DNA from 2 places in the Eionea flava genome. Region 1 is predicted to be linked to the other one. Evidence: predicted binding sites of a transcription regulator. Region 1 holds the regulator's gene; the other holds the start of a gene.
What was found. The regulator FliA, encoded in region 1, starts transcription of late flagellar genes. The targets are predictions, from matches to a motif close to TAAAGTTATNNNNNNNNCGGCCGATANCC.
Positions count from the first base shown of each region.

Region 1 (12,790 bases):
GAAGTAACAATAAATTTGCCAACGCAACGCCATAAATGGTGGCAATAAAAGCAACAGCAATACCTGCCCCTAGTTGTGATGGATCGTCGAGATTTCTCATCACGTAAATAAGCCCCATTACGGCACCAATAATACCAATAGTTGGAGCATAGCCGCCCATGCTAGTGTAGAACTTAACGGCATCATGATCTCTTTGCTCTGATAAAATCAGATCGGCTTCCAACACACGACGCAATGTTTGAGGAGAGCCTTCGTCGATTAATAATTTAAGCGCTTTTTGAATGTAGGGGTCTTTTTCTTTGGCAATTTGATCTTCTAAGCCTAACAACCCTTTTCGTCGTGTAATCGTTGACCATGAAGCAATTTTTTTAATCGTTGCTTTATAGTCGATCGTAGGCGTTAAAAAAATCCATCGAGATAATGCGAGTGATCGATGTAATGTTGTACGTGGCGTTTGTAAAATAGCTGCGCCAATGGTGCCACCAAATACAATCAGTGCTGCAGGGCCATTCAATAGCTGTTGCCAAGCACCACCCTCTAAAAAATTGCCGCCCAGCAAGGCAGAAAATGCGATTAAAATACCAAGAACAGTAAGCAAGTCTAATTTCATTGGAATCTCTAAGAATTCTCGTGTGGACTCATGAGGTATTGCCTGAACGTACTTTAAAATCCGCAGTGAAAATTGCATTCATAGAACAAAAAAGCAGGTTATTTCTTCAGCAACTCTTGGCAGCAGGGAAGCTGCCACGAAGCTTATAGGATATATTTACAGCGTGTTGCTGAAGAAATAACCTGCTTTTTTGTTCGGCATTTCAGAATGCACCACGGGTTACTTTAAAGATAGTACAAAACACCTATTTCGCAACGATATGGGTGAGGATATAGAATAGGTAATTTTTAAAAAAAGAACAGGTTAGAATTTAGAATTTTTTTAAACAATCCGCCATATCATAAATATTAAGCGAAGCGCTTGATAACTGAGCTTTATCTACTGCCATTGGCATACCATAAACAACACAGCTATCTTCTGATTGAGTCCAAATCGTTGATTTTTTTTGTTTTAATAAACGCGCACCATCACAACCATCGCTGCCCATTCCCGTTAAAATAATACCTAACACCGTATCATTGTAGCTATTAGAAATAGAGGCAAAACTAATATCAATACAAGGTTTATAGTGAATATCCGTTGTTGAATCAGTGACTTTGACTCTATTTTTATTATTTTTATCGACGATCATTTGCTTACCTCCAGGCGCTAATAAGGCTCGCCCTGGTTGAATATAATCCCCATCTTCGGCTTCTTTGACTTCAATATTACACTGTTTTTTTAAGCGTTGAGAAAATGCCAAAGTAAAATTCTCTGGCATATGCTGAATAATCAGAATGGGTAAGCGAAAATTAGCGGGTATTGGTTTAAGTAGTTCGGTTAAGGCTGCTGGCCCTCCTGTAGAGGCACCAATAGCGACCAGCTTAATCGTTTTTGCTAACGTCCTATCATTGGGTAAGCAATAAGTAGCCTCGGCTACTGTACTTTTTTGTTCCTCTACCGATTGTCGTTGATTGGCTGGCGATGCTTTAGGGGAAGAAACAACAGAACAGCTAATGCCACTGGCGTTATTATCCCGTAATAATGTTGCTGTAGTAGGAGATTTTTTGGCGTTCGATACGCCTTCTTTACTATTTTTAACCAGTGTTTTACTTTGGCTAAGCGCAGTGAGTATATCGTAGAGTCGTTTTTTAATTGCCGCGCCTTTGCCCGATATTTCAGCAAAGTTTTTCGTCATAAAATCGGCGGCACCAGCTTCTAAGGCATCGATAGTAATTTTTGCACCGGAAAACGTCATCGAAGATAACATAAGAATAGGCAAAGGGTTAGATGCCATAATTTCTCGAACGGCAGTCACACCATCCATCATTGGCATTTCATAATCCATGGTGACAACATCAGGCTGTAACGATTTTACTTTCTCAATCGCTTCTTGACCATTACTCGCCACACCTACGACATTAAACGATGTATTTTCGCTGATAATCTCTTTTAACACTCGTTGAAAAAAACTTGAATCATCAACAATAAGAACAGTAATTGGCATCGTATCGCTGCTTGGTACTAGTTAGCGTTCGCAGCATAGCGTTGAAGCATACTGGGCACATCAAGAATTAAAGCAATAGTTCCGTCACCAGTAATTGTCGCACCGGCCATACCGGGTGTTCCATTTAGCATTTTTCCTAGTGGTTTAATCACCACTTCTTCTTGACCGATAAGTTGATCAACAACAAAGCCTACACGCTGAGTACCTACGGTTACGATCACAACATGTGCTTCTTTAGGTTTTTCTTGATTAGCCGGCCCATTCACTAACCAGTTTTTCAAATAAAATAATGGGATAGCTTGATCACGAATAGACACACACTCTTGTCCATCAACCATATTAACTTTCTCTAAGTTCATGTGGAATATTTCATTCACACTTACTAGAGGAAGAGCAAAAGCTTGCGCACCTAACATGATCATCAAGGTTGGCATAATCGCCAATGTCAGCGGCACTTTAATCAAAATTTTAGTGCCTTTACCCATTTCGGATTCGATTTCTATCGAGCCATTGAGCTGCATGATTTTAGTTTTCACCACATCCATGCCCACACCACGGCCTGACACATCAGAAATTTCCGTTTTGGTTGAGAAACCAGGAGCAAAGATAAGATTAAAGGCTTCAGTATCTGATAGACGTTGTGCGGCATCGTTATCCATTAATCCTTTGCTGACGGCAATACCCCGTAATTTTTCAGCATCCATACCGCCACCATCGTCGGTGATCGATAATAAGATGTGATCGCCCTCTTGCTGTGCAGCAAGAATCACTTTACCTACTTTATCTTTTCCATTGCTTACACGTACATCTGGTGCTTCAATACCGTGGTCGACGGAATTTCTGACCAAGTGAACTAAGGGGTCAGCAAGTGCCTCAACTAAATTTTTATCTAAATCAGTTTCTTCACCCACGAGTTCTAAATTAATTTCTTTTTTGAGATTGCGCGCTAAATCACGAACAACCCGCGGAAAACGACCAAAGACTTTCTTAATCGGCTGCATCCGTGTTTTCATTACAGACGTTTGAAGGTCTGCCGTGACCACATCGAGATTAGCAACCGCTTTACCTAAAGCTTCGTCGACACTTTTGTCACCTAGTCGTACTAAGCGGTTACGCACTAATACTAATTCGCCGACCATATTCATAATATCGTCTAGGCGCTGAGTATCCACTCGAACCGTTGTTTCTGCTGCCGGTGCAGGTGTTGCAGGAGCATCTTTACTAGGTGCTTTTTTCGCGGCAGGTTTGGGCGCTGGTGCTGCTTTTTTAACTGGCGGTTTAGCTGCCGCAGGTGGCGCTGGTTTGTTCTCGGTTGCAGATGTCGTAGCCGGTTTTTCTGCAACAGGCTGTTCTGCTACTTGTTCTATTGCGGGTTTATCAGGCGTTGCGGGGACATCTTTACTTGGCCCTTTGCCTTTACCATGCAATTCATCAAGTAATGCTTCAAACTCATCATCGTTAATTAATTCACTATTTCCTGATGCATTACTTGCAGGAGCATTTGATTTAGTTTCAGGTGCTTTAGTCTCTGCTGTGTCGGTTGTAGATATTGCAACGGCTGACTCTCCAGCACTAGGCCCTTTACCTTTACCGTGCAATTGATCCAGTAAATTTTCAAATTCATCATCGGTAATTTCATTGCTATCTGAATCACCAACTGTGACTGCTGGAGCAGTATCTGTTGTGGTTGAATCCTGTGTGTTTTCTTCTGGTTCACTAACGGCATCAACGAGCTGTTCAAATTCACCATCTGTAATGTCGTCACCCGGCGCAGGAGTGCTCTCTGTGGTGCTTTCTACTTCAGCGGGTGCTTCTTCTGATACCTCTTCAACAGGTGCTTCATCTTCAGAGTTGCCAGAAATGTCTTCTCCAGCAACCAAACGTCCTAACATTGCAATCAATTCTGGATCAGCCGCTTCTGGATCTTGGCGTTGCTGAATCGCCTCAAATTGTAAATTAACCGCATCAAGTGCTTGCAGCACAACATCCATTAATTCTGAAGTAACTTCACGCTGACCATTACGTAAAATATCAAATAGGTTTTCGGTGACATGACAACATTCAACCATCGTATCGAGCTGTAAAAACCCTGCGCCCCCTTTTACGGTGTGAAACCCTCTAAAAATGGCATTCAACAGATCTTTATCATCAGGGCGTTGCTCTAGATCAACTAGCTGCTCCGACAGTTGTTCTAAAATTTCTCCGGCTTCAACAAGGAAGTCCTGGAGTATTTCTTCATCATCAGCAAAACTCATTGAGTTCTCCTTAAAAACCTAAACTGGATAATAAATCGTCTACTTCATCTTGACCGTTAACAACATCTTCTCTTTCTGCAGCCTTCACTTGAGGCCCTTCCCCTTTTATATTTTTTTCTTTTGCTTGTTCTTTCACATCTTCAGGTTTAATGCCGACCACAGATTCCACTTGCCCGGCTATACGCACCAGTGATACTAAATTATTCTCAACATCACTAATAAGACTAATAACACGTTTGAGTACCTGCCCTGTTAGATCTTGAAAACCTTGTTCAAGAATAATATTTTGTAAATTTTCGTTAAGCTTAGTTGTACTGCTCTCGGTTACATCAAAAAAATTATCTAAACGAGAATAAAAATCACGAAATTCATCAGGGCTCATTTCTCGTTGACGTAAACGCGCCCATTCCTGTTTTAATAAGGCCGCTTCTTGAGCCAAGCCTAAAGACATGGGAGCCGCTTCCTCAACCATATCCATTGTTTTTTCTGCCGCATTTTGCGTTAACTCAATCACATAATTCAGTCGGTTAGAGGCATCATGGAATTCACAATCTTCGACATTGGAACCCCCTTCTTTTCCTCCATCAACATTAAAATTAACAATCGCGTTGTGTAAGCCTCTTGTTAACTTACCGATCGACTGAAAAATATGTTGATCGCGGCATTGTGTCACTTTTTCAATCAATGCTGAGGCTTCATCGTATTTATCGCCTTGAAGCTTTTCAGTGAGCAAGGCTGCACACTCACGAAGCTCTTCAATCATGTCTGGCGTTGTATCAGGCGTACTTAATTGATTTGTCATTACTAACCTTCTTGTTCAATTAATAGTGATACACGTGTTATACACGATCAAAAATTTTCTCTATTTTTTCTTTTAAGGCCTGAGCCGTAAATGGTTTAACCACATACCCATTAACGCCCGCTTGCGCAGCCTCAACAATCTGATCTTTTTTTGCTTCTGCCGTAACCATCAACGTGGGTAAGTTGGCTAACTTATCGTCGGCACGCACTTCTTTTAACAGTTCGATACCAGTCATGCCTGGCATATTCCAGTCAGTCACAAGAAAGTCAAAGTCCCCTCCCTTGAGCATAGGCAAGGCGGTCAAACCATCATCCGCTTCTTGAGTGTTGGTAAAACCCAAATCTCTCAATAAGTTTTTAATAATTCTTCTCATGGTGGAAAAATCATCTACGATGAGTATTTTCATATTCTTGTCCAATGTAACCTCCGCATACCCGTTGAAACGCTTTCTATATATAGTCTAGACGTTGATTCTGATGTAGCCAGTGAATTGCTTAAAATAAGCGATGTAATTAAAGAGATTGCCAATCTTTTAGCTTCGAACGCAGTCTCAATGCCGCTTGGCTATGAATTTGGCTGATACGCGACTCACTAACGTCTAAAATTTGACCGATTTCTTTTAAATTAAGTTCTTGATCGTAATAAAGTGATAGCACTAATTTTTCGCGTTCCGGCAAGTGTTCAATTGCTTTCGCTAATGAAGACTGTAATACCTGTTGCTGTACTTGCTTATCGGGTTCTATAAAACTGGCCGATTCATGCTTAACCGACAATTCTTCCGTTTCAAAGGACTCATCAATACTAAATAAATGGCCTGATAATGCATCGTGGGACATTGCATAATATTCTTCGATACCAACACCCATTGATTCTGCCACTTCGGCATCTTTGGGGTCACGACCAAGACGGGCTTCTAATTGATGAATAGTCTCGCTAATACGGCGACTATTACGATGAACGGAACGAGGCACCCAATCGCCTTTGCGAATTTCATCAACAATAGCGCCTCTAATACGGATGCCGGCATAGGTTTCAAAGCTAGCGCCCTTTGAATTATCGTATTTTTTAGCAGCTTCTAATAAACCTATCATTCCTGACTGAATAAGATCATCGACTTGAACACTAGCCGGCATTTTTGCCGCCATATGCTGTGCAATACGCTTAACAAGATCAGCGTAGTCTTCAACACGAATATCTACCGCTGTAGCGACTTGCGCTGTTTGGTGGGCTTGCTCGTACAAACCAATACCCTCAGAAGTCATCATTACTACCAACTCTTATTACTTGGGTTATTTTGTTTTGCAGTGTATGTGGTTGATTAAGGTCACTCGGTGTCATTATGTAATGACGATTAATGAGATAACATGTGCGAGTGAGAAAATGCCGCATGCGCTTAGTGAGGTGCCGCATGCGATGATTGAGTGACCGAAGAGGCCAATAGACTCTCGACAAAAAATTCTAAATGACCACGAGGCGATGATAAGATTGGCCATTCATCCACTTTACTGGCAAGTTGCCGATAAGCTTGGGATGCTTTGGCTTGTGGGAACATTTCAAGCACAGGCTTTTGACGTTGTACCGCTTTGCGAACATTTTCATCAAATGGCACTGCCCCAACATATTGCATCGTAACATCAAGAAAACGCTCACAAACGCCACTTAATTTAATAAATAAGTTATGCCCTTCTTTTGGTGAACCTACCATATTTGCAATAACTCTAAAGCGCACTAAACCGTACTCTTTATTTAATAGCTTAATTAATGCGTAAGCATCCGTAATAGATGACGGTTCATCACAAACAACCACTAGCACTTCTTGCGCAGCACGAACAAAACTCACGACGGTATCGGATATACCTGCTGCGGTGTCAATGACCAAGACATCGAGCTGATCTTCTAAATCACTAAAGGCTTGAATCATCGCGCCATGTTGCTGTGCATTGAGTGACGCCATATGCTGAACGCCAGAAGCGGCTGGAACAATACGAATACCACCCGGCCCTCTAATTAAAATATCGCGTAAATCACATTCACCTGACAATACATCAGCAATGGTTTTTTCTGCACGAATCCCTAAAAGAATATCAATATTAGCCAAGCCTAAATCTGCATCCATAAGAACAACACGTCGGCTCATCGCGGCAAGTGCAAGGCTCAAATTGACAGAGATATTGCTCTTACCGACACCACCTTTACCACCCGTTACGGCAATGACTTGGACTGGATGACTCATGGGCTATGTTGCTCCTATATAGTGGAGATGCTAACTGCAAATAAAATATGAGGCCTTTGCACGAAAAGCATTTTGTCCTCATGCGGTGTTTACCCCGCAAGGGGGTACCGAGGGAAAACGTACTCAATCGGTCATTTACCTCGGTGCCGCCTGACGGTAGCAAACATAAACTCCCTCATTCCGTGCGTTTTCGCCTCGCTTAAAGGCGCCTACTTTTGGTGCCTGAGAACAAAATTCTCTTCCGTGCAAAGGCCTCGAGTAAAGTATAGTTGCTTTCTTAAATATCGCTCATCGCGTTATGAATAAACTGATTTACGTATTATTGAGCCGACAGAGAATGTTCGGCTATGCTATTTTTTCTCTGTGTTTTCAATAAATTAACAGCACGAGAGACAAACTCTCCGGCTTTTAAGATGGCAATATCTTCTGGCACTGACTGCCCATCGGTGATGTACGCCAGTGGTAAGTCATGCTCAATAAGTATGCCTGTCGCGTCACTGAGCGTGGCACACTCATCGAGCTTACTCATAACGCAATAATCAATATTGCTAACCCCATAGCTATGCAGAGAAGCTTTCATCATTTGATATTGATTATTAGCGGGAATAACCAGTACATTCTGTACAGCTTCGCATTCGGCAAGCACAGACAAGTGAGGTTTTAATAAAGGGTCCGCATGCCCCATTCCTGGAGTGTCAATAAGAACTAAATCATAGTCTTCAAGTTGTCTTAAATAATGTGGTAACGAGGTTAGTTCATCAATAATTTCAACACGTACATTCAGTACTTTTGCTAAAGATGTCAGTTGATTATGTGCGGCTATTCGATGCTGGTCAGTCGTAATTAAGACCACATCATCAGCACCATTTTCCATAACATAACGTGCTGCCAATTTAGCTATCGTCGTGGTTTTTCCTACACCGGTTGTGCCTAAAAAAGCATAAATCCCCCCTTGTGACACAGGGTCTGTCGTATCACAAGCAATTTTTCTGGCTACTTGTGTTAACACGTGTGTCCACATTAACGACGGCTTCGCATTGGGGATTGTTTTTTGTTCAAGCGCGTGCAGAACTTTATCGTTTGCAGCTTTAGGTAATGCTAAAAAATCGAGCTGCGTTTTTATTTTTTTCAAACCATTAGGCGCATGGTGGCTTTGCTGTGTGGATGTATTCTCTGTTTTATTGTCAATATTAATGTCATTAAATTGGCGGGCATTAGACTCTTGCAGGTGTGACATATGAAGTAATTGCATTTCTATGGTATCGCGCATTTCGGCAATTTCGTCATGGAGTTGTCTAATGTCTTGATCGTAGGAAGGATAATCTCTTTCTGATGACATATTATTTTTTCGATGAACATTCTTAACGGTCGATACATTTTCGTCATCTATGTTCTCGGTAGTTTCTCTGGCAACCGCTTGCGTCGTGTTAAGCTGCGCATGATTCTGCTGTACTGACGCTTGTCTAGCTTGCTGCTGCGCATACTCTTTATCGGCCCATGTTTCTAGGGTCATTGAGCTTGCCTGCTTAGCGGCTTGCATCTTACGATTAGCCTGCTCCAATTCATCGGCTAGTTGTTGTTTTGTTTTTCCTGAAGCCAAGCCTATATCATTAGGTTCTATATTATTCTGCGCGCTAAACGATGGATTAGGCATTGGCGAACGTGCTGAAAACTGTTCGGCCTGAGGCATGGTATGCGGTGAAACCGATTGAAAATCAGCAGAATAACCTGCAGCGGCATTCTCCACTTTTTGCTGTTTAGGTGAAACCATTGAAGCGGGTGCTGAAATAGTCGACTGCAACTGGTCTAAAGCAGCGTCACCCGTCGCAACCAGCTCAACACCTTTCGCTGTGCGCTCGGTTGATATAATCATTGCGTCTTCACCGTATTCTTCTTTAACCATATCCAGTGCGCGGCGCATGTCAGCGGCAATAAAACGTTTAGCTTGCATAATATTATTCCTCTCTATCGCAGCATTGTAGCGATGCGTTAACACAACCATTAGCTCTACTTACTATCAACTTAGTTATCAACACCAATTGATGCTTCTATCACTAATTGTTTGTTATCGGGTACTTCATTAAAAGCGAGAACATGCATATCAGGGATAAATAAACGAGTAAATTTCGCTAAAGTTAATCGCACTGGAGCTGCAACTAACAGTATTACTGGTTTCCCTTCCATTTCTAGCTTACTCGCTGTTTCCATCAATGATTGTTGTAACCTCTCTGCCATCGTAGGTTCAATAAAAGCGCCTTCATCAGCGCCAGAATTTTGTGCTTGCTCTATAGACTTCAGCAATAACTGTTCCAAGCCGGGATCTAATGTCATAACAGGTAGCTCATTTGTATTCCCGACAATATTTTGAACAATCTGTCGCGACAATAATTGTCGACAAGCGGCAGTTAATATATCGGCACTTTGCGACGGACCAAAGCCAGTAATCGCTTCGGCAATACTTCTAAAATCACGAATCGATACTTTTTCACGGAGTAAGTTTTGTAACACTTTACGCAAAATATTAATTGAAACGGTGGTGGGCGTTAGCTCTTCAACTAATTTTGGCGAGCTTTTCGCCAAATTATCCAGTAGCTGTTGTACATCTTCATGGCCTAGCATTTCATCGCTGTGTTTTTGCATAATCTGATTAAGGTGCGTTGCAATCACCGTACTAACATCCACCACGGTATAACCTAGTGTTTGCGCTTTATCTTTATGCTGAGAGTCTACCCACACGGCTTCTAAGCCAAACGCGGGATCTGTGGTGACCTGTCCATCGATGGATCCAAACACTTGCCCAGGATTAATCGCTAGGTCTTTATCGAGAAATACTTCGGCTTCACCCAAATTCACACCCATCAGAGTAATGCGATATTGGTTGGGTAATAAATCTAAATTATCTCTAATATGTACCGAGGGAATAAGAAAACCAACATCTTGAGACAGCTTTTTTCGTACACCTTTAATACGTCCCAACAGCTCGCCGCCTTGGGATTTATCAACAAGAGGAATTAAGCGATAACCCACCTCTAAACCAATAATGTCTATTGGCATAACATCATCCCAAGTAATTTCGGCAGACTCCGTTTTACCTTCAATAACCGGTTGATGGCTCGCAGGCAAAGCGCCTGAAGTTGGCATTGCTTGTGCTGTTGGATTTTGTCCAGCGCCTGCCGGTACGGCTACTTCTTCAACCATCCCTTGTTGGTTACGACGATGGATTAAAAATGCTAAACCGGCACAAGCCACAGATAAACCAAGAAACGCCACGTGTGGCATACCGGGAATAATACCCATTAAAAAAAGTATGCCTGATGAGATACCCAGTGCTTTAGGTGTATCAAACATTTGACGCATAATTTGCGCACGCATATCTTCTGCGCTGTTAACCCGTGTCACCATAATGGCGGCAGATACCGATAACAATAAGGACGGGATTTGTGCGACGAGGCCATCACCAATGGTTAACAAAATGTATTTCTCTACGGCATCATCAAACTCTAATTGATGCTGCATCATGCCAATAGCTAAACCGCCAATTATATTAATCACGAGAATTAAAATACCCGCTATGGCATCACCACGTACAAACTTACTCGCACCATCCATCGCACCATAAAAATCTGCCTCGCTAGAAACATCTTGGCGACGTTGCTTGGCTTCATCTTGGTCAATAATGCCTGCATTTAAATCTGCATCAATCGCCATTTGCTTGCCCGGCATCGCATCTAATGTAAAACGTGCGCTCACCTCTGAAATCCGCCCGGCACCTTTAGTCACTACAACAAAATTAATAATAATTAGGATCAGGAAAATGACTAAACCCACGGCATAATTACCGCCAATAACGACTTCACCAAAGGCTTGAATAACTTTACCTGCCGCATCACCGCCGTTGTGCCCTTCCATTAATACCACACGGGTCGAGGCAACATTAAGCGCTAAGCGTAATAGTGTTGCGAGTAAAAGAATGGTTGGGAATACTGCAAAATCAAGTGGGCGTAAGGCATAAACACCCACCAATAAAACAACAATAGATAAGGCGATATTGAACGAAAAAAACACATCCAATAAGAAGGCAGGCAATGGCAACATCATCATGCCCATTAATGTGAGCAAAGCCAGTGGAATACCAAAATTGCCGGCACTGGCATTGCGTACATTATTGATCGCTGTTTGACGATCTGGAAAGGAAATCTGACTAAAAGAAGGTAATTGCATGGAGTGTCGCTTTATTGACTCTTATTAATGATTACCTCTGTTATCGCAAAAAGCGTGCCTTATTAGGCATTAATCAAAATATAAGTCGTCAGGAACATCGACCGAATACGGGAATGAAGGTCGCTGAGCAAGGCCACGTTTAAAATTACGTAACTGAAAGACGTAAGCTAATACTTTAGCAACTGCGACATAAAGCCCTTTCGGAATGGGCTCATCCAACTGAGTGGTATTATAAATAGCTCGTGCAAGTACCGGTGATTCTACAATGTCTACGCTATGCTCTTTAGCCACTTCTCTAATTCTAAAAGCGACTTGATCGACACCTTTAGCAACGACCAACGGCGTTTCCATTGAGTCGGGTTTGTATTTCACCGCAATTGAATAATGTGTGGGGTTGGTAATAACTACATCCGCTTCAGGTACTTCTCCCATCATTTTTCGATTAGCCGCTTCTTGCTGTAATTGACGCACTTTACTTTTTACTTCTGGCTTACCGTCCGTGTCTTTCATTTCGTCTTTTACTTCTTGAAGCGTCATTTTAAGTTTTTTAGCGTTCTCCCAAATTTGTATTGGTACATCAACAGCGGCAATAAGAATAGTGACCAACGATAAAGCCAGCGCTGCCCACAGGCTAATATCTAAAGAGTGAATAATAGACGTATTAATATCCTCGTAAGCGAGTGCCATTAAATTGCCTTCTAAACTTTTAAGCAAAATCAGTGATAACACGATAATTAGTACCACTTTAGCTAACGCTTTTGCTAACTCGATTAATGCGGTGACAGAAAACATGCGCTTTAAGCCAGAAGCTGGGTTCATACGACTCATTTTTGGCATCAACGACTTAGTGCTAAATAACCAACCACCTAAGGCAATTGGCCCAACAATAGCGGATACGAGCAGAATAAAGAATATTGGCATTAACGCGACAGAGGCATCATAAATCGACTGCCCCAAATAACTAAACATGTATTCTTTATCGAAGATAGCTTCTCGTGGAATAGCAAAAGTAAGATTGGCAATATCCACCATACTATTGGCTAAGATTCCACCAAACAACCATAAGCCAATCGTGCCCGCCAATAACACAGCGGTGGTAATGAGTTCTTTCGATCGGGGAACTTGGCCGTCTTCTTTTGCTTTTTCGGCCCGTTTGGGCGTGGCCTCTTCTGTTTTTTCCTGA
Region 1 covers NZ_AP036018.1:1,459,060-1,471,849, forward strand. The annotation lists gene ACZ5O6_RS06410 (flagellar motor protein) at 1-610, opposite strand, end outside; gene ACZ5O6_RS06415 (protein-glutamate methylesterase/protein-glutamine glutaminase) at 921-2,096, opposite strand; gene ACZ5O6_RS06420 (chemotaxis protein CheW) at 2,114-4,351, opposite strand; gene ACZ5O6_RS06425 (protein phosphatase CheZ) at 4,362-5,153, opposite strand; gene cheY (chemotaxis response regulator CheY) at 5,191-5,571, opposite strand; gene ACZ5O6_RS06435 (RNA polymerase sigma factor FliA) at 5,666-6,418, opposite strand; gene ACZ5O6_RS06440 (MinD/ParA family protein) at 6,547-7,386, opposite strand; gene ACZ5O6_RS06445 (flagellar biosynthesis protein FlhF) at 7,706-9,337, opposite strand; gene flhA (flagellar biosynthesis protein FlhA) at 9,409-11,607, opposite strand; gene flhB (flagellar biosynthesis protein FlhB) at 11,677-12,790, opposite strand, start outside.

Region 2 (12,790 bases), 1.0 Mb from region 1:
ATTCCCGAGAACTGTCCTCAAATGATCCGCAATACCGGAGATGATGATCTTATCTTTTTAGTTGTCTGTACGCCGCGTTTTTTACCTGAAAATTATTACGACGTTTAAAAAATTCTAGAAGGCTAATTGGTTAAGTACCTTATAATCTTCACTGCCTTTTTTAGCATAACGTAAACCTTGCTGAGCAAAATAAGCGGATTGATTAGTGTCATTGAGCTGCTGATAAGCGCGCGCTAACACCACATAGAATTGCGTATCCTTACGATCAATGCGCAAGCCTTTTTCGGCCAAACGAATAGCCTCCTCCGACTCACCGGCTGCCAGATGTTTTTGTGCCGATAAACGTAATTTTTTCTGTAACGGAGAAACGCTTTGTTCATTAACAGAGCGCACAATCGACACACTATTTTCCGGTGTTGCTTTTTCGGCATTGCGCGTGCTTTTGTTTTCAGCATGACTAGATGACGATAACACACGCTCTTTCGGCGATGATGTTGGACTAGGTATCGTACCTGCTGCATCGCGTATAACAACCTCATTCGGCGAAGAAGCACAGGCCGTAAGTAACACCACAACGCCACCTAAAAGAAGCCTATTACATTTTTTTATATTCTTGTCTTTCATATGTATTTTCTTACTCACGATATATGTACTTTCTTACTCACGATAGTTGAGTACATTAACTTTGCTTAAGCCAACGGGGCTTAAACGAGAACATCTTAAGTGAACAAACAATAGTAAACCCATTTTCTAGCGCATACCTCTTTCTTGCGTATCGGATTGTCGTGTATTCGCATCAGAAGGCTTGCTTGTCACAGCATCATTCAACCATTGTTTAAACCATCCAGTGACCGACCGGCCACCCGTCTGACAACGAGGGCTTTGCTCAGGCTGAGAGCCTCGAATATAAGGAACCAAAATAGCCCCTTCGCAATTTTCTGTACTCAACAAACCATCACGGCTATCCGCCCAATAATACGCAATATTATCAGGTTGCTCACTTCTCAATGACTCTGTCGACAATGCGCTAAATACGTCCGCCCATATCGGTAACGCCCCTGAGCTCCCCGTATAAGATGTCGGTGTATTATTATCCGCACCCACCCATACAATGCCCAAATGATCTGCACTGTAACCCGCAAACCAACTATCGCGCTGACGATTAGTGGTTCCCGTTTTTCCTGCGACAGCCAAGCTATCCGGCAGTTGCTGATAAGCACGCCGGCCTGTACCCATACGCATGACAGCTTGCAAATTATAATGCATTAAATAAACCGCATCGGCATTCAACCGAGGTTCGCTTTTTAGAGGATAACGACTCAAACGTGCATGGCTGGCATCAAGCACATCACGAATCGCACGCAGGGGCGTATACACACCATCAGCCGCCAACGTGTGATACAAGTGGCTCAGTTCCAGCGGTGACAACTCTAACGAACCCAATAATAACGACGGTAAAGCCGGAACTGATTGCTCAAGTCCAGCCGCCTTTAAAGTCTCAATCACATGACGTAAGCCTACCTCCATTCCCATACGAGCGGTTGACTGATTGTACGAATACGCTAACGCTTGATACAACGGGATATTCCCGTGAGACTTTTTATCAAAATTCTTTGGCTGCCATTGCTTGCCCGTGTCGAGAGGAATAGTCACAGGACTATCATCCAGTAACGTACTTAACGTGTAACGATTGGGCTGTGAAAGCGCAGATAAGAACACAAAGGGCTTAACTAACGAACCAATCGAACGTTGCATATCGACGGCTCGATTAAACCCACTATAACGCGGGTTTTTATCACCGACTAAGGCCACAATTTCTCCACTGCCCACTGCGGTAACGACTGCAGCACCTTGTAGTACTTGCTTCTTGGTTCTCGGCGTAAACTGCGACAAGCGTTTAGACACAGCACTTTCGGTAATGGCTTGCACACCAGGTGACATGGTCGTAAAAATTCTTAAGCCTTCGCTTTGTAAATCGTCTTGGTCATAATCGCGTTGTAACTGTCGTTTAACGACATCAAGAAACGCAGGGTAATCACCTAAGCGCAATGTGCTTTTTTTAACGACACCTAACGGCATTGCGGTATATTTTTTATAATCTGCAGCCGTCAACAATCCACTATCAGCCATCAGTTTTAATACCGTATCACGGCGGTTTTTGGCACGCTCAGGATGACGCCAAGGGTTATAGTACGATGCGCCTTTTACCGTACCTACCAATAACGCTATTTGGTGCGGCTGCAAACGATCCAAGGCACGATTAAAATAGTGTTTAGATGCCAATCCAAAACCATGAATCCCCCTTGGGCCACTTTGACCTAAATACACTTCATTAATATAGGCTTCCAATATATCCGCTTTTGAGTAATGCAACTCTAATAATGGTGCCATTAAAGCTTCTTGTATTTTTCGGCCTACGTTTTTATCTTGCGTGAGATAAAAGTTTTTCACTAACTGTTGCGTTAACGTACTGCCACCCTGTACAAAGCGCCCGGCTTTAATATTCGCTAACATGGCACGCGCGATGCCTCGAAAAGAAATCCCGTGATGATTGGCAAAATCCTTATCTTCTACTGCAATTAACGCCTGTCCCAATAAAGGAGGTGTATTTTCTAGCTGCACAAGAATGCGATCTTCCCCGTGACGAGGATAAATACTACCAATCTCTTGTGGCTCAATACGCACGGTTAAATCATCGTCTGCACCCACAACACGAGACACCTGAGAAGCTACAGACTGTTGACTCAACGTTACTTGGTAACGTGCAGCAACTTCTGCTTTATCAGGGAAGACAAAGTCTCGTGTAAAAATCGTATAAGTTGAGCCTTTAATTGCATACTGTCCCACATCATACACTTGTTTCACATGCCGATAGCCCACGCTATTTAGCTCACGTTTTAGCTCTTCGGGGTTTAGTAATAAGCCTTCATAAATCTCTAGTGGTCGTGCATATACACGTGCAGGAATCGCCCATTTTTTGCCATTAAATTTTTCTCTTACCTGCACATCCAACATCACAAGCCATAAGCAAAACACAATAAAGATAACAGCGAATAGCTTAAAAAGCGTTACCCACGAAGGCAGGAAACGCTGCCATAACGCAGACGATTTTTTGCTCCGTGATTTTCGTTTAGCAGGCGTTTTTTTAGTCGGCTTCTTTTTAGATGCTGGTTTTTTAGCAACCGCAGCGCAAGGGAGCAATATAGGGGGTAATATAGAAAACACTATAGAACGTAAAATTAAATAGAATGAAGACAGCATAGCAAACGTATGAATAACTCATAATAAAGAGTGGATATGCCTCATTATACGACGTAGCGCATATCATTTGGTCTTTACTTTATAGCGTCACACCGGATAATAGCTCGCCTAATAACAAATCTGCTGTCACTACGGCATGATTACCTATTCATTGATTTAAAAAGGTCTTATATGTCCACTTACCATATTTACGGCATCGGCGCCGCACTTGTCGATACAGAAATTACCGTCAATGACAGTGATTTAGCTACCTTCGGCATCGACAAGGGGGTGATGACCTTGGTAGACGAAACGCGTCAACACGAGCTCATCAACTTACTTTCTGATCATCTCACCACCTCAAAGCGAGCGAGCGGTGGATCGGCAGCTAATACTATTATCGGTGCGAGCTATTTTGGTGCGAAGACCTTTTATTCTTGTAAAGTCGCTAACGACGATAACGGCAGTTTTTATCTTAACGATATGCAAGAAGCGGGTGTTGATACTACCAACACTGAAAAAGAAAATGGCATTACAGGTAAATGCCTTGTCATGATTACGCCTGATGCAGAGCGCACCATGAATACCTTTTTAGGTATAAGTGAAACCGTATCAGTTAATGAATTAAACATAGAGGCATTAAAGCAATCGCAATACGCCTATATAGAAGGCTACTTAGTCACCTCTGAAACCGGTAAAGCTGCCGCTATTGAATTGCGTAAACAAGCGCAAGTAAACGGTATTAAAACCGCATTTACGTTATCTGATCCTGCCATGGTGCAATTTTTCGCCGATGGCTTAAAGGAAATGATCGGAACAAAAGTAGATCTACTCTTTTGCAACCAAGACGAAGCATTAGGTTTTACACAAACCGAAACGCTCGCTGATGCCATAGAGGCTCTTAAAGTATACGCCAACGAATTTGCCATTACTTTGGGCGATCAAGGCGCACTCATTTACGACGGAAGCTCTTTAATTAAAATTGCCGCTAACGAAGTAACCGCCGTAGACTCCAATGGTGCTGGCGATATGTTCGCGGGTGCATTTTTGTATGCCATCACCAATGGTTATAACTATACACAAGCGGGAGAGTTAGCAAGCGCAGCGTCTGCTCAAGTCGTTAGCCAATATGGGCCGCGTTTAAAACCAGAACAGCATAGAGACGTATTGCAGCGCATTTTAGGATAGCTGACCAACAAGCATCGCCCTGCTCATTTAAAAACGAGTAGGACGATGACTTATTTATTGTCTTCGTTATCACTCTTGCTCAACAAACATATTTTTTGGATTAAGAATCACATCGAGCTGCTCTCGTTTAAGCAGCCCTTCACTTTCAACCAAATCAACAATGCTTTTATTCTCGGCTAACGCTTGCTTCGCAATACGGGATGAATTTTCGTAACCGATAAAGGGATTTAATGCGGTAATAATACCGATACTATTTTCTACCATACTGCGGCAATGTTCAGCATTAGCAGTGATACCGTTAACACAACGATGCTCTAACATTGTCATCGCACGGGTCATTAACCGTATCGATTCTAACAAGTGATAAGTAATTAATGGCTCCATTGCATTGAGCTGTAACTGCCCCGCTTCTGCAGCCATACTAATAGTGACATCGCTACCAACGACTTGATACGCTACTTGGCTCATCGCCTCAGGGATAACCGGATTAATTTTACCCGGCATAATTGAGCTCCCGGGCTGCTGCGGCGGCAAGTTAATTTCATGTAAGCCCGCGCGTGGCCCCATACTTAATAAACGTAAGTCATTCGATATTTTTGATAACTTAAGCGCTAATCGTTTTAATGCACTCGAGAATAAAACAAAAGCCCCCATGTCAGAACTGGCTTCGACCAGATCAGCAGCTTGCGTAAACTTAAAGCCCGAAATAGTCGCCAATTCTGCAATAGCTTTTTTACCATAACGGGGATCCGCATTAATACCTGTACCAATAGCTGTACCACCTAAATTGATCTCTAGCATTTTTTCCGAGAGACTCGAAATCAACAATACATCTTCTTCAAGGTTAGTGGCCCATGAAGCAAACTCTTGTCCTAAAGTCATAGGCACAGCATCTTGTAATTGTGTGCGTCCCATTTTAATCACGTCTGTAAACGTTTCCGCTTTATGAGAAAAAGCGCTCTTTAATGATTTGAGCGCATCAACTAACTCGTCATGGCTTAGCAAAATACCCAACCGTACCGCTGTAGGGTAAGCATCGTTAGTTGATTGGGATAAATTGACATCATTATTCGGGTGTAACGCGTTGTAATTCCCTAATGGCTCACCCATATATTGCAAAGCAATATTGGCAATCACCTCATTGGCATTCATATTAGTTGACGTGCCTGCACCGCCTTGAATCATATCGACAATAAACGCATCATGATGCTTATCATCCATAATATCTTGGCAAGCGCGAAGAATGACCTCTGCTTTTTTTTCGGCCAAGTTGCCCAACTCCGCGTTCGCTTTTGCGGCAGCCATTTTCACCATAGCTAATGCACGCACAAATTTAGGAAAATGATTAAGAGGCACACCGGTTAGTGTAAAGTTTTGTGTTGCACGCCAAGTTTGAATACCGTAAAGCGCATTATTAGGAATATCAGCTTCGCCCAATAAATCCTTCTCTGTTCGACTACCCGTTAATGGGGTATTGGTATTAGGTAACATATATCAACCTCAAAAAATGTTTTTATAAGGGTAGTCGAATTTACTGTAATAGGCGCTTATCTATGGTGCCAAAACACACACGCAGAATTTCACAAAACAATTGAGACGCCAAGCAGTACGAATCACTAAAAACCCTTTGAAAAAAGTGATTATCACTATTTCAAGAATAGAAACATAAACAAAAAGTAAAATCAAAAAGTGAAATCACCCCTTGAAAATATATTGAGTGACCTTAAATAGAAAAATAAGCAAGATAGCCCGATTCTACTTGCTTACAGGGTGTCTCCCAGAGAACCCTATTACTATTAATGATATTGCTTATAAGATGAGGATATACACAATGACTAGAATAGATTTAACTCCCCTTTACCGTTCCACTGTTGGTTTTGATCGATTTGGATCACTCTTAGACGCCGCATTTCAAACAGAAAAAGCGGCCGGCGGCTACCCGCCTTACAATATTGAGGCGATAGAAGAAAACCGCTATGGCATTACACTAGCGGTCGCAGGCTTTAAAGAAGCTGATATAGAAATAGAAACAGAAAATGGAGTACTTACCGTGCGAGGTAATCAGGCAGAAGATAAGCGAAACAGCAACCGTAACTATCTTCACCAAGGTATTGCCCAACGCTCATTCGAACGCAAATTTACATTAGCAGATCACGTCGAAGTGACCGATGCACAACTCGCTGACGGATTACTTAACATTACCTTAGTCAGAGAAATTCCAGAGGCAATGAAACCAAAATCGATTGCCATTAATGGTAATAAAAAATCTGCGGCCATAGCACACGATAGTGAAACTAAAAGTAAAAATGCAGCTTAACTATTAACAGCGGAAGACTGGCACTGTGTCAGTCTTCCAATCACAAATAGAAAGTTGACTAACGACTAGCAAAAGCTAATGCCACACCAAAGCCAACAAAAATACCTCCACCACAACGGTTAACGGCTCGCCCTCCCTTTTCAGAAGATAGCCAGTGACGCATACTTTTAGCAAGAAATGCGTAGACCATGTGTACCGCAACCACTAAGACACTATAGCTGACAACTAGCGTGACAAACTGTTGTGAATAGCTCACCCCCAATTGGATAAACTGCGGAAAAATCGACATAAAGAAAAACACAGCTTTGGGGTTTGTGAGCTGCATGCTAAAACCCGCTACGAACTGTTTGATCATGCGGATATCAGATGCTTTATTACCCTCTTCTTGATTGGAGAACGTAACAGGAGCGGAGCGCCATAATTTGACCCCCATATAAATTAAATACGCGGCACCGATATATTTCATGATACTAAAAGCCATCGTCGACGTTGCTAAGATCACTCCCACGCTCGTTGCTGAAACACCGGCAACAATAAAACTTCCCACAGCGATACCCAAAATACTACCGGTGGCGCCCTTAAAGCCATAGCGCAGCGCATTAGTGAGCGTAAGTAAGATCCCCGGGCCGGGGCTTAAAATGGTAATAAAGGCCACTAAAATAAAGAGCAGATAGTTATCCATTGATATTTCCCTAAAAATTGAACCGTCAACATCGCTAAACATACATGACACAAGAGGGTTGTTAGTCGCAAGTATCAAATAGCGATGCCCGACGAATATACGAATAAAACCTCAAGACAATCTCGCCATGGCCGATAGCCTTATATGATTAACGCTATGAATGTATGAACGAGAGCCGCCATGCAGCCAACCCAGCACTTATCCAGCTTACCACACACGCCAATATCCACGGCAGATACTGCAAAGCCAGATACAACAAAGCAAGACTCAACCGAAAAGGCGACACTCTCAGAAGCCAGTCATACACCACAAAAACCACTGCAATCGCAATATCGCTCCATCAGCAGTTATGCCTACTCGGTCAACATACAGTCACAAGATACGCAAAACCAACAAGGTAGCCTCACATACAGTGCTAGCCATAGTTTTGAAAGCTATTCTAGCCTATCCCTTGAACAGGTAAACAAGGTAAAAGAGGCGCCGCCATTACTCGATGGCGCAAGTAATATTTTGCAATTTATTGAACAACGAGTCGCCAATGAACAGGCTGCAGGCGCATCCTCAGAGGTGCTATCCGAACTATTAACTCAAGGTTTATCAGGCTTTATACAAGGTTTTGATGAAGCAAAACAACTACTTAGCCAAGATAGCGAATCAGACGATGGTTCATTAAATACCGCTGTCAGTGATTCTATCTCTTTGCTCTATGATCAGGTTGTCGAAGGCATCGCCAACTTACGACAAGCCTACCTAGGTGAAGCGGCAGAAACGTCAACAACGCCTGATCAAGTAACTCTGTCTAACACCCCTGCTGAACACGCACCCAACAACATACCAAAGCAATCAGAAAGTAACGTTCTTGCATCACCTATAGACACGCTATTACAAACGATGGATCAACCCGACACGCAACTTATTACGCTGCTGGACTCACTAGACGAAATGCAGTCTGTCAGTGAACATGTTGTCGAGTACTCAGAAAAACAGCAATTCTCATTTAGCTTAACCACAGCGGAAGGCGACGAAATTACTATTACCGCTGACCGCTCTTCTCACTTATCTAATGCATCGTATCAAGGCGCTTCCAATAATCTTGATATTCAGGCATCAAGTAGCCACCAGCAATTTACCTTTCAGGTAGATGGCGACCTCAACAAAGAGGAAGTCACTGCTATTAACGATTTACTCACACAGGTGATGTCGCTATCTGAGCAGTTTTATCGTGGCGATGTAGGCGCGGCTTACCAATCAGCATTAGAAATGAACTACGACAGTAGCGAGATCACCGCCTATGCCTTACAGCTAACACAGGTAGAAAGTTACCATGTCGCAGCGGTTTATGATGCAAACACATCAAAACAAAACGAGACACTCCCCAATCAATCTGCCGCACAAGATCTGCAGGCACTGTTTAAACAAGTCGGGGAATATACTCAACAGGTACTAGAAAGCATCACCAACCCAGACAACTATCAACAGATACATTATGCTCAAGTGATTGAGCAATTAGCCCAACAAATTGATCAGCAAATTACCAACAATAACGATTATACTTTTGGGCAATCGATTAGCGATGCTCGCGCTACCACACAACTATAGATAAATATTACCGAAAAAATATAGACACAAAAAAACCGAGTTAGTATAGCGCTACACTCGGTTTTTTTGTGGTTGCCTAATGGCGTCTAATTTATGCTTGCTGTGGCAAAGACTTTTTCAGAATAATGTAACCAAAAATACCCGACAGCAACGAACCTAAAATAATACCAATACGCTCATCAAATAACTTCTCGCCACCACCAAAGGCAAGTGAGCCGATAAATAAACTCATGGTAAAGCCAATACCACACAGGGCAGATGTACCATACAAACTTCCCCAGTTCATATCATTTGGCAAACGAGCTAAGTTCAACTTAATAAACAACCAACATAAACCAAAAATACCGACTTGTTTACCGACAAATAAACCCAGCGCAATACCCACCGGCACATCGTGAAAGAGCTGGTCCGCACCCATACCGCTAAAATTAATACCCGCATTAGCAAACGCAAACACAGGTAAAACAAAGAACGCCACTAGCGTATGCAAAGTATGCTCTAAACTGGTTACTGGCGAAATATCCGGGTTTTTAGTGCAGCGCATAGGAATAAACATCGCTAACACCACACCAGCCAACGTAGCATGTACGCCCGACTTTAAGGTGGCCACCCAAATAACAATACCAATTAATATATAGGGCATTCTTGAGACTACATTGCACCGGTTCAGTATCGCCAGTATAGGAACAAAACAAGCCACAACAATTAATGCAGTAAAAGAAATTTGTGACGTATAAAAAATGGCAATAATAAGAATAGCGCCAATATCGTCAAAAATAGCTAATGATGTCAGAAAAATTTTGATCGATACGGGTACACGTGAGCCCAACAAACTAAGCACACCCAATGCAAACGCAATATCCGTCGCTGCAGGTATTGCCCAACCTTGAGCCGCAATAGGGTCATCGTAATTAAAGTATAAGTACACCAGAGCTGGAACAGCCATACCACCAATGGCGCCGATCCCAGGGAGAATAATATTTCGTTTATCGGATAACTCCCCTTCCATTAATTCACGCTTTAACTCTAAACCCACTAGAAAGAAAAAGATGGCCATTAGGCCGTCATTAATCCATAGAAGCAAAGGCTTATCGATACTTAGCGTACCGACACGTATTTCCAGCGGTGTCGATAACAATAGCTCGTAATACGTAGACAAGAACGTATTCGCACAAATCATTGCTAGTACCGCTGCCGCCATCAATAAAATGCCGCTGGCAGGCTCTGATTTAAAAAACCGAGTAACAAGAGACCAATAATTATTATGTTGCATAAGCACCTTTTATTTGTAGGGTTTTATCAAAAAACATCTCACAGAAAACTAAGCATTTAAGCTCTCATCAACTTAGCACAAATTACTATTCAGTATAGCCGATTAAATGCACTTTACTCATCTTACATGACAGTAAAAATACGTACGCGTCATCATCATTTATAGATTGGGGTATTATGGCAAACCTCAACGGCATCCCATCACCCCACTATAAAATATGTTGATCACCCGCTAGCTAGAAGACTCTAGATTAAGATGATGAGTCTCAATCTCTTTTTTAACGAACACGGTTTTTTCTTCCGGTAAAAGAAGATCACCCTCTGCAGCTTCAACGGTTAAATGATTAATATTAATGGATGCTTTAGCCTCTACACGCTGCTCAGACGAAGAAAGCAAATCATCGCCTACCGCAGATAGCGTGATGGAATCGATCGGCTTATCGGCTAAAAACTGTGGTGCGGAAATTTCTAATAGCGCATTACCAGCTTCGCGCTCAGATAAGTCTGAGGCCACTGGAGCCAACGAAACACCCTCAAGAGGTTTGTTTAGAGATGCTGGCACCTCATTGCCTTCATACGGTTTACTCTCTGTTAACCATTCACCCGCCTGCTGAATATCCCAATCGGGAATATCAATCATCGAGTGCCCGTCATTTTTTGAGGTTAAGGCTTGATGATCACGAATGCGCTCATCCGCCTCGTCACTAGCGAGTACACGCAAAGGCTCATCTTCAGAAACCTTAGAGCTCACCGGCAAGGAGTCTATAGCAGTAGATTTTTCTTCAGCGATATTATCGACGTGATTAACCGAGGGACTTGAAAGCGGTGCTACTTGGCAAGGGTGTACTCTCGTTTGCATGCCGATGCCATGCAATACTTTTTGATATTTTTGGGCGGCAACAGCATCAACATTTTTTTTCAGTACCGTTGCCTTACCACTAAATAATGTGGCTATTTTTGCAGCATCTATCTTAAAAATTTGTTGTGCTTTTTGCTTCACACTGACTTCATCAAAACCGTCCCTGATGACACCAGTAAAGATAATATTGAAGTATTTTTCGAACATAATTATACCTTTTTTACAGCAGTACTTATAACGGCATTCTATAGCAACCACTGATTCAAGATTATGAGACCTTCATCAAAATAGATAAAATTAGGTAATCAACGATTGTGCTCCATTTCTAACGCCGGCATAGAGGATCGCGAACGCCCCACCACTCTCGCAGGCACTCCAACCACCGTACTATTTGCTGGCATACTTTCCAGCACAACACTTCCCGCGCCAACACTTGTGCCGGCACCAATGGTAATACCACCAAATAACTTAGCCCCAGCACTCAGTAGCACACCCTGCGCTATCGTTGGATGCCGCTTACCCATTATTGCACCGCTACCACCTAAAGTAACCGCATGTAACATCGATACATTTTCTTTGATCTCGGCGGTCTCGCCGATCACCACACCGGTTGCGTGATCAACCATTAAGCCACCCGCAATCGATGCGGCCGGATGAATATCAACATCAAATAATGTTGCAATACGACTTTGCATATAATAAGCAAGCACTCGACGCTTTTGCTGCCATAACCAATGAGCAATACGATAACTTTGAATCGCATGATAGCCTTTAAAATAAAGAAAAGGCGTTATCAATTGATCACAAGCAGGGTCTCGCGTGTAATGCGCCATAAGATCTTGCTGCATCAATTGTTCAATAGTGTCATCATCTGACATGGCTTTTGCAAAGACATCTTGCATCATCATTGAAGACACTGCGCCATTTGATAGATGGTGCGACAGGAAAAAACAAATTGCTGACGAAAATGTTGAGTGATTAAGTATATTGGCATGAAAATAACTCGCCATAAGCGGTTGCTGCTGGCTCGCTTTCGTTGCTTCCTCTCGCAACTGCAGCCAAACATCATGTACGTTATTTTTCGTGGTATTTTTTGGCATACCGAATGACTGCTCCTACTTTAGAGATCAGGTTTATCGTTGAACAAAACGTCGATAAAGATCAGGAAGATACTCTAGCACCGCCACTTTATCTTCTAACGTATAGTGACCCAACACGGAAGACAACAATACACCTTCATCATCAATAACAACATCGTCGAAAAGACCGTCACTAGCAACTAACGCGGAAGAAATCGAAGACAATAAAGTATGCAACACTTCTAGTGATAACTGCTGCTCATAATGATCAGCAATAGGCTGATAACTAAGATGCCAAGGCTCTGGTGCAATCCCTCCCTTATCCAACTGATAAGGCTTAAAAAAATGCGGGCTGGAAGGTAGAGACAGGTAAACATCTAGCCATTCCATCATTGGCGAAAACAAACCGTTCGCCTCATATTCTGACGGCTGTAACTGTAATTGATAATCTTCAGACATCACTTTGGCATCATAAATATCAATATCGGTGCCCCAATGATGTCTGGATGCACCCGGTAAAGCCGACCACCGGCAAATAGCATACACTTTTTCTT
Region 2 covers NZ_AP036018.1:444,921-457,710, reverse strand. The annotation lists gene ACZ5O6_RS02055 (cupin domain-containing protein) at 1-108, shown strand, start outside; gene ACZ5O6_RS02050 (tetratricopeptide repeat protein) at 115-624, opposite strand; gene mrcB (penicillin-binding protein 1B) at 751-3,261, opposite strand; gene ACZ5O6_RS02040 (adenosine kinase) at 3,433-4,428, shown strand; gene ACZ5O6_RS02035 (aspartate ammonia-lyase) at 4,498-5,919, opposite strand; gene ACZ5O6_RS02030 (Hsp20 family protein) at 6,260-6,745, shown strand; gene ACZ5O6_RS02025 (LysE family translocator) at 6,804-7,427, opposite strand; gene ACZ5O6_RS02020 (DUF5610 domain-containing protein) at 7,608-9,026, shown strand; gene nhaA (Na+/H+ antiporter NhaA) at 9,118-10,299, opposite strand; gene ACZ5O6_RS02010 (hypothetical protein) at 10,531-11,364, opposite strand; gene cysE (serine O-acetyltransferase) at 11,463-12,257, opposite strand; gene ACZ5O6_RS02000 (M15 family metallopeptidase) at 12,291-12,790, opposite strand, start outside.
Region 2: a site for FliA is predicted at 7,539-7,567, ahead of ACZ5O6_RS02020 (DUF5610 domain-containing protein). Genes of this name have one in related genera too.